Regions from separate parts of the Serratia sp. D1N4 genome, predicted to be linked through region 2. Evidence: predicted binding sites of a transcription regulator. Region 2 holds the regulator's gene; each other region holds the start of a gene.
The links. The regulator CRP, encoded in region 2, controls carbon source genes, mostly activating them, when cyclic AMP is high. The targets are predictions, from matches to a motif close to ATGTGANNNNNNTCACAT.
Positions count from the first base shown of each region.

Region 1 (3,153 bases), 860 kb from region 2:
CAGAAACCGCTGCCGCACCGGTTCCTGAAGCAGAGTAACTGTATCATAAGTTTTACAGCTCCCCACCTTGGGGTTGGGAGCTGTTCTTATCACGTGGGTAGGATATCCGCGTATTAGCAAGCGGAGGACAGGACGTTCATCCAATGTTTGTCTTCGGGAGTGGGAAATGAAGCCTTTCTTGCGCTGGTGTTATGTTGCGACAGCACTCATGCTGGCAGGATGCAGCAACCATGATTGGCGTAAAGACGAAGTTCTGGCTATCCCGTTGCAGCCAACACTGCAGCAGGAAGTGATCCTGGCGCGCATGGAACAAATACTTGCCAGCCGGGCACTGACGGACGATGAGCGTGCGCAGCTTTTATATGAGCGCGGTGTGCTGTATGATAGCCTCGGGCTACGTGCACTGGCGCGCAATGATTTCTCGCAAGCGTTAGCGATACGTCCTGATATGCCGGAAGTTTTCAACTACCTGGGCATTTACTTTACGCAGGCAGGCAATTTTGATGCTGCCTATGAAGCGTTTGATTCTGTACTAGAGCTTGATCCAACTTACAATTACGCGCGTTTAAATCGGGGCATCGCACTGTATTATGGTGGTCGCTTCCCGTTAGCGCAGGATGATCTGCAGGCGTTTTATCAAGACGATCCAAATGATCCCTTCCGTTCGTTGTGGCTTTATCTGGTGGAAAGAGAAATCGATCCCAAGACAGCTACCGTAGCGCTCCAGCAGCGTTATGACAAAGCGAACCGAGGGCAATGGGGATGGAATATTGTCGAATTCTACCTGGGCACAATCAGCGAAAAAACGCTGATGGAACGGCTCAAGGCAGATGCAACGGATAACACTTCGCTCGCTGAGCATCTCAGTGAAACTGACTTCTATTTAGGTAAGCATTACCTAAGTCTGGGGGACAAGGACACCGCTTCGGCGCTGTTCAAACTGACGGTAGCTAACAACGTTCATAACTTTGTTGAGCACCGCTATGCATTGTTGGAATTGGCGATGTTAAGCCAAGAACAAGACGACCTATCGGAATCGGACCAGCAATAGCTGACGGACACTTATCAGCCTGAATTACATTGGTTTTTTAACCAGAGTAATCGCCTTAACGGGCGAGGGCTTTTTTGTCTGTTTTACAATCTAATTTGAGCCGGTTCACACTTTTCAATGAAAATGACTGAAAATTTTCTCGACGAGTTATGTAGACTGGCTGCCATTATTAATGAGGCACGTGTACATGACTACTGAGTTTGAAACCTCTTTTGCTGACCTGGGGCTGTCTGCTCCAATCATCGCCGCCCTGACCGATCTGGGCTACGAAAAACCATCACCGATCCAGGCTGAGTGTATTCCTCACCTGTTGAACGGTCGCGACGTGCTGGGCATGGCGCAGACCGGGAGCGGTAAAACGGCAGCGTTCTCGTTGCCACTGCTGCACAACCTTGATGCAGCCCTGAAAGCACCACAAATCCTGGTGCTGGCACCGACCCGCGAACTGGCGGTTCAGGTTGCTGAAGCAATGACCGATTTCTCCAAGCACATGCATGGCGTGAATGTGGTGGCACTGTACGGTGGCCAGCGTTATGACGTGCAACTGCGCGCTCTGCGCCAGGGCCCACAGATCGTGGTAGGGACTCCGGGCCGTCTGCTGGATCACCTGAAGCGCGGCACCCTGAACCTCTCCAGCCTGAAAGGCCTGGTGTTGGACGAAGCCGACGAAATGCTGCGCATGGGCTTTATCGAAGACGTAGAAACCATCATGGCGGAGATCCCGGCTGAACATCAGACTGCGCTGTTCTCTGCCACCATGCCGGAAGCGATCCGTCGTATTACCCGTCGCTTCATGAAAGATCCACAGGAAGTGCGCATTCAGTCAAGTGTGACTACCCGTCCGGACATCAGCCAGAGCTACTGGACTGTGCAGGGCATGCGTAAAAACGAAGCGCTGGTGCGTTTCCTGGAATCAGAAGATTTTGACGCTGCGATCATCTTCGTGCGTACTAAAAACGCGACTCTGGAAGTGGCCGAAGCGCTGGAGCGTAGCGGTTATAACAGTGCTGCACTGAACGGTGACATGAATCAGGCTCTGCGTGAGCAGACTCTGGAACGCCTGAAAGATGGCCGCCTGGATATCCTGATCGCCACCGACGTGGCAGCCCGTGGTTTGGACGTTGAGCGTATCAGCCTGGTCGTAAACTATGATATCCCTATGGATTCAGAGTCTTACGTTCACCGTATCGGCCGTACTGGCCGTGCTGGCCGTGCTGGCCGCGCGCTGCTGTTCGTGGAAAACCGCGAACGCCGCCTGCTGCGTAACATTGAACGCATCATGAAGCTGACCATTCCAGAAGTTGAGCTGCCAAACGCAGACCTGCTGGGTGAGCGCCGTCTGGCCAAGTTTGCCGCTAAAGTGCAGCAGCAACTGGAAAGCAGCGATCTGGATATGTACCGCGCATTGCTGGCTAAACTGCAACCGGCAGAAGATCTGGATATGGAAACCTTGGCCGCAGCACTGCTGAAAATGGCCCAGGGCGAACGTCCTCTGATCCTGCCACCGGATCCGGTATTCAAGCCGCGTCAACGCCGTGAGTTTAACGACCGTGACGAGCGTGGCGGCGAGCGTCGTCGTGACGCACGTCCAGACGGTGCACGTCCAGAGAGCCGTGATGGTGCTGAACGTCCACGTCGCGAACGTCGTGACGTCGGTGAGATGCAGTTGTACCGCATTGAAGTGGGCCGGGATGATGGTGTAGAAGTTCGTCATATTGTTGGCGCTATCGCTAACGAAGGCGATATCAGCAGCCGTTACATCGGTAACATCAAGCTGTTTGCTTCCCACTCCACTATCGAGCTGCCGAAAGGCATGCCGGGCGAGATCCTGAATCACTTCACTCGCACCCGTATCCTGAACAAGCCGATGAATATGCAACTGCTGGGTGATGCACTGCCACATGAACGCCGTGAGCGTCCTGCTGGTGGTAACGGCGGTGAGCGTCGTGGTGGCGGTGCTGCTCGTCCATTCAATGGCGAGCGCCGTGAAGGGGCCGCTGCTGCTCCGCGTCGTTCTTTCGGTGAGCGTCGTGAAGGCGGTAACGCTGCCGGTGGCGAACGCCGTGGCGGTAAGCCAGCACCGCGCCGTGACGATGCGGCAC
Region 1 is NZ_CM137274.1:522,882-526,034, forward strand. It holds gene pnp (polyribonucleotide nucleotidyltransferase) at 1-38, shown strand, start outside; gene nlpI (lipoprotein NlpI) at 167-1,051, shown strand; gene yrbN (protein YrbN) at 1,175-1,249, shown strand; gene ACX1CU_RS02270 (DEAD/DEAH family ATP-dependent RNA helicase) at 1,239-3,153, shown strand, end outside.
Region 1: yrbN (protein YrbN) is a predicted target of CRP. The motif match lies at 1,145-1,162, and genes of this name have one in related genera.

Region 2 (3,153 bases):
GGTGACGGTAAACCCCATCACCGCCAGCCCATAGTTTTTGCGCAATATCAGGTAGGCAGCCAGCGTGATTGCCAGCATGATGCTCAGCGTCAGGTGCTCCGGCAGTTGCAACTGCAAGAGCCCGGCGGCGATGATTAACCCGGCCAGCGTGCCGAGGGCACGATGCTGGATCCTGACGCGCGTGGCGTTATAGCCGTTCTGGCTGACCAGCATAATAGTCAGCAGGATCCAATAGGGCTTCGGCAGGTTGAAAATCATACCCAGACTGCTACCCACCGCCAGTATGATGCCCAGTCGGGCGGCATTGCGCAGGGCGTTGGACTTCAACGACAGGTAGCTCACCACGGCGGGCCAGAACGGCAATCGTGCCTGGTTGGCCATCAGATCGCGCTGATACAGCGGGCGCTGGCTGCGCAACAGGCGGGCGATGCGGCTGAAGTGGTAAAAACAGAACTGGCCAACCGGGTTGTCGGCATGCTGCGTGGCCACCTTTTCCAGCGCCGCCAGCTCATTCTTCATACTGAAACGCGCTGAACGTCGGTGATAGAGAATATCGTTGGCCACGAGGCGCAAACGCCCGGCAATCACCTGGGCGTTGCGGCGGATAATCGCTTCGGCCTGGCTCTGCTCCACCAGTTTTTGCACTTCTTCTGGCTGATGCAGGCTGACGGTAATGTGTTCCTGCAGATCGAGTGCCACCTGGAAAGTGCGTTGCAGGCGTTTTTGCTCTTGGTTATTGGCATGGGGCAGGAAGTTTAACTGCTGATATAACAGGCTGATCAGATCCATGACTTTCTGCTGGCGTTGCAGCAGCGGCGGTAGTGCGGTTTCTGGATCGATGTGCTGGGTCAGCAGCGAATATTTGGCTTCGAAATAGTCTGCCAACTGGATATAGAGCTGGCTCAGGGATTCGCGCATCGGTTGCTCTTTCCACAGTTTGAACCAGAACCAGGTGAACAGCCCGTACCAGGCGGTGCCGACCAGATACAGCAGCGGTGCATACCAGATCGGCACGTGTCCGGCCATGCTGAGAGAAAAGATGGCAGCGACCAGCGCGGCGGGCAGCAGACGTGCGTGCAGCGGGCTGATTTCACCGCTGACGCCCAGCAACAGCGCCATCGCCAGCATCAGTAAGGGTAACGGGATATGCCACAGCAGCGCCTGTTGCAGCAGCAAACTGCTGAGAGCAAACAGGGAACCGCCAACGGCCAGACGTTTGAAAAAGCGTTTGTGCGGCGTGTCCAACCCGGCGATGTTACAGCAGGCAGGCACCAGAGAGAACAGCAGGCCGAGTTGCAGGTTGCCCATCAGCAGGAAGAAAACCACCGGCAGGCACAGCACCAGCGTTTGCCGCAGTGCATAGTTGACTTCCGGGTGGTAGATCAGGCGCCGCCACATGATGAATGGGGGAAGTTAAAAAAAACGGCGTATCGCTACGCCGTTTCTTCAATAATTAACGCGTGCCGTAAACGACAATAGTTTTGCCGTGGGCAGAAATCAGGTTTTGATCTTCGAGCATTTTCAGAATACGACCGACGGTTTCACGTGAGCAACCGACGATTTGACCAATTTCCTGGCGGGTAATCTTGATTTGCATGCCATCCGGGTGAGTCATGGCGTCGGGCTGTTTTGCCAGGTTCAGCAGGGTTTGTGCAATGCGGCCGGTAACGTCAAGGAAGGCGAGGTTACCCACTTTCTCTGAGGTGATTTGCAGGCGGTTTGCCATCTGCGCAGACAGGCGCATCAGGATATCCGGGTTAACCTGAATCAACTGGCGGAATTTCTTATAAGAAATTTCAGCCACTTCACAGGCTGTTTTCGCTCTAACCCAGGCACTGCGCTCCTGGCCTTCTTCAAATAATCCAAGCTCGCCGATGAAATCCCCCTGGTTAAGGTAGGACAGAATCATCTCTTTGCCTTCTTCATCCTTGATCAGCACCGCCACGGAGCCTTTCACGATGTAGTAGAGCGTTTCGGCCTTTTCACCTTGGTGAATCAGCGTACTCTTTGATGGATATTTGTGGATATGGCAATGAGACAGGAACCATTCGAGAGTCGGGTCTGTTTGCGGTTTGCCGAGAACCATTCGCTGTTATCCTCTGTTGTTATCGCTGCCTTGTATCACAGGGGTCAGAGTTCCCTGTAAAACGTGCTTATAGCCCGGTGTTTTATAGAGTGGCTATCAACAGGTTTTGAGGCATGTTATAGAAATACGCTTGTACCCTAGCATATTAACTTGCGCCAAGTGCTGCAAGCTACATTCTGTTAACATACCAATATAGGGTCCTTTCCTCGGACATTTCCCTGAAATCGGTGACCTGGAAAGAGTTCTTGCGGCTCTGTTTGTAGCACAGAGTGAGGCGGGTGTCTTGTGTTGTCTCGCTTCAGTATGATTAGCATCAGGTTCCGTTGCCAGTTTCTATGCGAAAGCGTACCCTGATTTTGAGAAATTAACTGGAGTGTACAAAATGCAGGCAAGAGTTAAGTGGGTAGAAGGACTGACATTCTTGGGCGAGTCTGCGTCCGGCCATCAGGTATTAATGGACGGTAACGCGGGCGATAAAGCACCAAGTCCGATGGAAATGGTGTTGATGTCGGTTGGCGGTTGTAGCGCCATTGATGTGATGTCGATTCTGCTGAAGGGCCGTAACGATGTCCGTGACTGCGAGGTAAAGCTGACCTCGGAGCGCCGTGAAGAAGCACCGCGTCTGTTTACCCATATCAACCTGCATTTTATCGTCACCGGCAAAGGGCTGACCGACAAGATTGTTGAGCGTGCGGTTAACCTGTCTGCCGAAAAGTATTGCTCGGTCTCGCTGATGCTGAGCAAAGCCGCCAGCGTCACCCACAGCTTTGAAATCTGTGAAGTTGCCTGAGTTACCAGCGGTAGCGGTGGCAGTGGTTACTCAATAAATGCAGAAAACGCCGCGCCGTAATGGTTAGCGGCGATTTTTGTGAGTGCAGCACGCAGTACTGCGCCTGCGGCAGGCTGTCGATCGGCAACGTCACCAGTTTTTGCTGCAAATGGAAAGGCGTGTTCATCGCCCGCGCAACAATGGTCAAATAATCCGCCTCCAACACCATATTCAATCCACATACCGCCGAATCTGAACGAATGGGCTTATTGGTTAATTGCTGATAAAAGCTACCGAG
Region 2 is NZ_CM137274.1:4,971,901-4,975,053, reverse strand. It holds gene ACX1CU_RS22415 (YccS/YhfK family putative transporter) at 1-1,398, opposite strand, end outside; gene crp (cAMP-activated global transcriptional regulator CRP) at 1,454-2,086, opposite strand; gene ACX1CU_RS22405 (OsmC family protein) at 2,469-2,876, shown strand; gene ACX1CU_RS22400 (LysR substrate-binding domain-containing protein) at 2,878-3,153, opposite strand, start outside.

Region 3 (3,153 bases), 1.5 Mb from region 2:
AGCGGATGGTTAGGATAGTGCGAACAGCGTACCGCGTTGAAGTTATGTCGCTTCATCAGCAGGATATCTTGCAACATGGTGGCTTCGTCCATCACCTGCCCCTGTTCCGGGTGATGCTCATGGCGGTTGGTGCCGCGTATCAGAATAGGTTTGCCATTGACCTTCAGCAGGCCGTCGCTGATCTCGACTTGACGGAAACCCACGTCATAGGCTTCCGCCTCAATCAATGTATCGTCGGCCGCCAGCAAGGAAACCACGGCGCGATACAGATGAGGCTGTTCGGCACTCCACAGTGCGGGCTGCGCAACCGGCAAACGCAGGGTAGTGCGATCGTCATAGCAGCCGCGTTCGTCAATAATTTCACTTCCCAATGGCTGCTGGTGTACGGCAGTCAACTGGTCACCCTGCCACAGCTGAACTCGTACCGAGCAGCCAGCCGCTGGCGATTGAACCTGCACCAGCGCCTCCAGTTCGGCATGATAAAAACCGGGGGCCAGATGGGTGCGCAACTGAATATCGCTCAAATGGCGGCTTGGCTTATGCAGCAGGCTGACATCGCGGAAGATGCCGCTCATGCGCCACATGTCCTGATCTTCCAGATAGCTGCCATCGCTCCAGCGCAGCACCATCACCGCCAGGCGGTTTTCACCGGGCCGTAACGCGCGGGTTAAATCAAACTCGGCGGGCAGGCGGCTGTCTTGCGAATAACCGATCCAGATACCGTTACACCACAAATAGAACGCCGAATTGACGCCGTCGAAAATAACTCGCGTCTGCCCCTGTTGCAGCCAGGCTTCGGCCACCTCAAAGGTGAGCGAGTAACAGCCGGTAGGGTTCTGTTGCGGCACAAATGGCGGTGTGACCGGGATCGGGTAGGTGACGTTGGTGTAGATCGGCACGTCGTAACCGGCCATCTGCCAGTTAGAGGGCACCTGTAGCGTATCGGCATCGCTCAGATCTTGCTGCAACCACCGTTCTGGTACGGCTTCTGGCTGGGTGAAATAGCTGAATTTCCAGGCGCCGTTGAGCAAGGTTCGCTGTGCTGAGGGGCGATCGTGCCTAGCATGTTGTTCGTCACGCCAACTGGCAAACGGCGGATGTGCAGGTAAGCGGTTGTAGTGGGTGCAGGCCGGGTTTTCCCAGTCGCGCCGGGTAAGGATCGAGGCTAATGAGGCAGGAGCAGATGGAATATCAACAGGATTCATGAGGATACCTTGGCTGAAAATGTTACGCGTTCATGATGTGGGGTAACATGAAGGGCAAAGATCCGGTTGTAAAGGCGTTCAGCTAGGTAAAGCGAAGAGGATCACAAATGGGGTTCTGCCCGGTAAAACGGGGGAGGAAATCGCTGTTTGTGGCCGCAGGCGCAGCCACAAACAGCCGAAACAATCAGCGGAACAGATGCTCGGCGTGGAAGCGCAGGTGATCTTCGACAAAAGTAGCAATAGTGAAATAGCTGTGATCGTAGCCCGGCTGGGTGCGCAGCGTCAGCGGCCAGTCGAGCTGGCGTGCCAGTTCGGCCAGCTTCGCCGGTTGCAGTTGATCCGCCAGGAACTGATCGCCATCCCCCTGATCCACCAGAATAGGCAGTTTTTCTGCACCGCTCGCCAGCAGGTGGCAACTGTCGTACTGCAACCACTGGTTTTCGTCATCCCCCAGGTAAGCGGCAAAGGCTTTGCGCCCCCACGGAACCTGACAAGGGTTAACAATCGGCGCAAAGGCTGATACGGAACGGAAGCGCTGCGGATTGCGCAATGCCATCATCAGCGCGCCGTGGCCGCCCATCGAATGGCCGAAGATCGACTGACGATCGCTGATGCTGAAGTGCTGCTGAATCAGTGCGGGTAGCTCATCGCTGATGTAATCGTACATGCGAAAGTGCCGATCCCAAGGGGCCTGGGTCGCGTTGAGATAAAAACCCGCCCCTTGGCCCAGATCGTAACCTGGGTCATTGGGCACCTCGTCGCCGCGCGGGCTGGTGTCGGGCATCACTAACACCAAACCCAGTTCGGCAGCAATGCGTTGGGCACCCGCCTTCAGCGTAAAGTTTTCATCGTTGCAGGTCAGCCCCGACAGCCAATACAGCACCGGCGGTGGATTATCATCGCGCGGCGGTGGCAGATAGATGCTGAAAGTCATGTTGCAATTCAGGCTCTGCGCCGCGTGGCGGTAACGTTGTTGCCAGCCACCGAACATGCGGTGCTCTTCGAGAAGTTCTAATGACGTGCTCATCTCTCTGCCTCCTGGCTTATTTATCAAAATGGATCACCGAACGGATCGATTTACCTTCATGCATTAAATCGAAGGCGTCGTTGATCTGCTCTAACCCCATGGTGTGGGTGATAAAGTCATTCAGGGCAAATTCGCCGTCCATATAGCGCTGCACAATGCCGGGCAACTGACTGCGGCCTTTTACGCCACCAAAGGCGGAACCGCGCCATACGCGGCCGGTCACCAGTTGGAATGGACGGGTTGCGATCTCTTCACCGGCACCGGCGACGCCGATAATGACCGACTCACCCCAGCCTTTATGGCAGCACTCCAGCGCCGAACGCATCACGTTGACGTTACCGATGCATTCGAAGGAGAAATCAACGCCGCCGTCGGTCAGCTCAACGATCACTTCCTGAATCGGCTTGTGGTAATCTTTCGGGTTGAGCAGATCGGTAGCGCCCAGCTTACGCGCCAGCTCAAACTTGCTGGTGTTGATATCGACACCGATGATGCGGCTTGCACCAGCCATCTGAGCGCCGATAATCGCCGAAAGGCCGATGCCGCCCAGGCCGAAAATCGCCACGGTATCGCCTGCTTTCACTTTGGCGGTGTTGAGTACCGCACCCATACCGGTGGTGACGCCGCAGCCCAGCAGGCAGACTTCTTCCAGTGGAGCTTCTTTGCTGATTTTGGCCAGCGAAATTTCTGGCACTACGGTGCGTTCCGCGAAGGTGGACGTGCCCATATAGTGGAAAATCGGCTTGCCGTCTTTGAAGAAGCGAGTGGTGCCGTCTGGCATCAAGCCTTTGCCCTGGGTGGCGCGGATCGCCTGGCACAGGTTGGTTTTGCCGGATTTACAGAATTTGCATTCGCCGCATTCCGGGGTGTAGAGCGGGATCACGTGATCGCCGACGGCCACGCTGGTCACGCCTTCACCGA
Region 3 is NZ_CM137274.1:3,497,107-3,500,259, reverse strand. It holds gene ACX1CU_RS15690 (beta-galactosidase) at 1-1,190, opposite strand, end outside; gene fghA (S-formylglutathione hydrolase) at 1,390-2,232, opposite strand; gene ACX1CU_RS15680 (S-(hydroxymethyl)glutathione dehydrogenase/class III alcohol dehydrogenase) at 2,249-3,153, opposite strand, start outside.
Region 3: ACX1CU_RS15690 (beta-galactosidase) is a predicted target of CRP. The motif match lies at 1,295-1,312, and genes of this name have one in related genera.

Region 4 (3,153 bases), 330 kb from region 2:
AACTGACGTCGTGAACGCCTGGGCCTGAAACATGGCTGACTTGTAGACGTTTTTCTCCACGCGGCAGATTCAGGCGCGGATACTGTTCTTCCAGCTTGCGGCCCACCATCATTTCGATCAACGAATCTTCTTGCAGCTCGTCCACCGGGCGTTCGGCAATAAACTGACCGTCACGGAACACGGTAACGTCGTCACAGATTTCAAAGATCTCTTTCAGGCGGTGGGAAATATAAACAATGCCACGGCCTTCGGCTTTCAGCTCATTGATGACGCTAAATAAAGAGGCGGTTTCAGTATCGGTCAGCGCGTCGGTCGGCTCATCCATAATGATGACTTTCGATTCGAAACTCAGCACTTTGGCAATTTCTACCATCTGCTGATCGCCAATCGACAATTCCCCCACCAGCCGGTGGCTGCTGTAACGCAAATTCAGGCGCGCCAGCAGTTTATCTGCTTCGGCGTACATGCGTTTCCAGTCGATGCGGCCGAAACGGCTCACGAACTCACGGCCAAGAAAAATGTTTTCGGCAATGGTCAGTTGCGGGATCAGGTTCAATTCCTGGTGAATAATGCCGATACCCGCTTCTTGCGAATCCTTCGGGCCGTTAAACACCACCTCTTTACCCAGAAAACGCTGGCTGCCCGCATCTTTGCTGTAGATACCGGTCAGCACTTTCATCATGGTGGATTTCCCGGCGCCATTTTCCCCCACCAGCGCCATCACCCTGCCAGGGTAGACACTGAGGGCAGCGCCAGAAAGCGCCTTGACGCCGGGAAAGGCTTTATCGATCCCTTGCAGTTGCATTAACGGTTGCATAATTGCCTCAGAAAGTGACGCCGGAGCAGAGAATGACGTTGGCATATGGCGAACATTCTCCACTGCGGATCACCGCTCGGCTGTGCTCGGTTTGTACTTTAAACTCGCTGTGACTAATATAGCTCACGCTTATGGTATTTCCCTGGTGTTGGCTAAGTTGTTGCAATTGAGCTAGCAACGCTTCATGGAGCAGCGGATTTTGTTTAACTATCTCTTCCGCCAGAATAGCGTTTTCTACCTGCATTTCCTGCGTAACCACCCCGACCACCTGTAAAAACGTCGGTACTCCTTGGGTCAGCGCCAGATCGACACGCTGCGCCGCTGCCGGGATCGGCAGCCCTGCGTCGCAAATAGTGATCTGATCGGTATGACCGAGGCGGGACACAACCGCAGAAACTTCAGAATTTAGTAGCACGCCTTTTTTCATGTTCTCACTCCAACAGCGAAACGTTTCGCTCGTGAAAGAGTTTAAAAAAACAACAGGGGAAGGCAATGATCAAGTTGCAAAAATGTGATCGCCATCGAAACGTTTCGCTCGTGCTCGACAAACAGACAAAGAAAAGGGCTTAGTCAGTCAACTAAGCCCTCGGGGGATTATATCTCGACCTGGGTTCCCAGCTCGATAACGCGGTTTGGCGGGATCTCAAACTGGTCTGGAGCACGTAGTGCGTTGCGGCTCAGCGCGATAAACAATTTGCCGCGCAGGAACAGATACCAAGGCCGTTTGGTCAGGATCAGCGATTCGTGCGACATAAAGAATGAGGTTTCCATCATTCGGCACGGTAACCCCTCCAAACCGCAGCGGTGGAACACTTCTTCCACGTTTGGTGTTTCACGCCAGCCATAGCTGGCGACTACGCGCCAGAAGGTCGGCGACAGTTGTTCGATGGTCACCCGGCGTAGGTTATGCACATAGGGTGCATCTTCGGTACGCAGCGTCAGTATTACCACACGTTCATGCAGCACTTTGTTGTGCTTGAGATTATGCAGCAACGCAAAGGGGATCACGTTGATGGCCCGAGACATAAACACGGCGGTACCAGGTACGCGAACCGGCGGGGATTTTTCCAGTGAGGCGATCATCGCCTCAAGGGAGTTGCCATGCTCATGAATACGGCGCAACAGGCTGAAACGCTCGCTTTTCCAGGTGGTCATGATAATAAACATCACCAACGCCAACGTCAGCGGCAACCAACCGCCAGAGAACAGTTTCAGCGCATTGGCAGAGAACATCGGCACATCAATAATCAGCAGGATCGCCAAAGTACCAACCACCAAGAAGCGATTCCAGTGCCAATTTTTGAGCGCTACCGAAGTGATCAGCACACTGGTTAATACCATGGTGCCGGTAACCGCAATACCATATGCCGCTGCCAGGTTGCTGGAGTGTTCAAAGCCCACGATCACCAACACCACCGAGATGTACAGTATCCAGTTGACCACCGGGATATAGATCTGGCCCGACTCCATTTCTGACGTGTGGATAATGCGCATCGGTGACAGATACCCCAAACGCACCGCTTGCCGGGTCAGAGAGAATACGCCAGAAATCACCGCCTGCGAGGCGATCACCGTAGCCAGCGTAGCCAGGATCAGCAGTGGGATCAGGGCCCAGTCGGGCGCCAACAGGAAGAAAGGGTTCTTGATCGCCTCAGGGTTTTTCAGCAGCAATGCCCCCTGGCCAAAGTAATTAAGCACCAGAGAAGGCAGTACTACGGTAAACCAGGCCAAGCGGATCGGGAATTTACCGAAGTGGCCCATATCAGCATACAACGCCTCCACGCCGGTAATCGCCAGCACCACCGCACCGAGCGCAAAGAACGAGACCTTCTTATATTCAATAAAGAAGTTCAGCGCCCACTTCGGATTCAACGCCTGTAGCACTTCGGGATTATCGATAATGCTGCGCGCGCCGAGCAGAGCCAGCACAATAAACCACAGCAGCATTACCGGCGCAAACAGCTTACCGACGCTGCCGGTGCCATGCTTTTGAATAACGAACAATAGGGTCAGAACCAGAATAGACAGCGGCACAATATAGGGATCAAGCGACGGCGCGGCAATTTCCAGCCCCTCAATGGCCGACATCACCGAAATTGCTGGGGTGATCACCACCTCACCATAGAAGAAACTGCCACCAATCAGGCCAAGTATCACCAACCATGAGGTAGTGCGTGACGAGGTATTACGCCCGGCCAGCGACATCAATGTCAGAATTCCGCCTTCACCGGCGTTATCGGCACGCATCACGTAGGTGAGATACTTCAGGGAAACGATAACCACCAGCATCCAGAAGATCAGGGAAAGAAAACCAAAGACCACATCAGGACGGACAT
Region 4 is NZ_CM137274.1:5,300,454-5,303,606, forward strand. It holds gene rbsA (ribose ABC transporter ATP-binding protein RbsA) at 1-817, opposite strand, end outside; gene rbsD (D-ribose pyranase) at 825-1,244, opposite strand; gene kup (low affinity potassium transporter Kup) at 1,412-3,153, opposite strand, start outside.
Region 4: rbsD (D-ribose pyranase) is a predicted target of CRP. The motif match lies at 1,327-1,344, and genes of this name have one in related genera.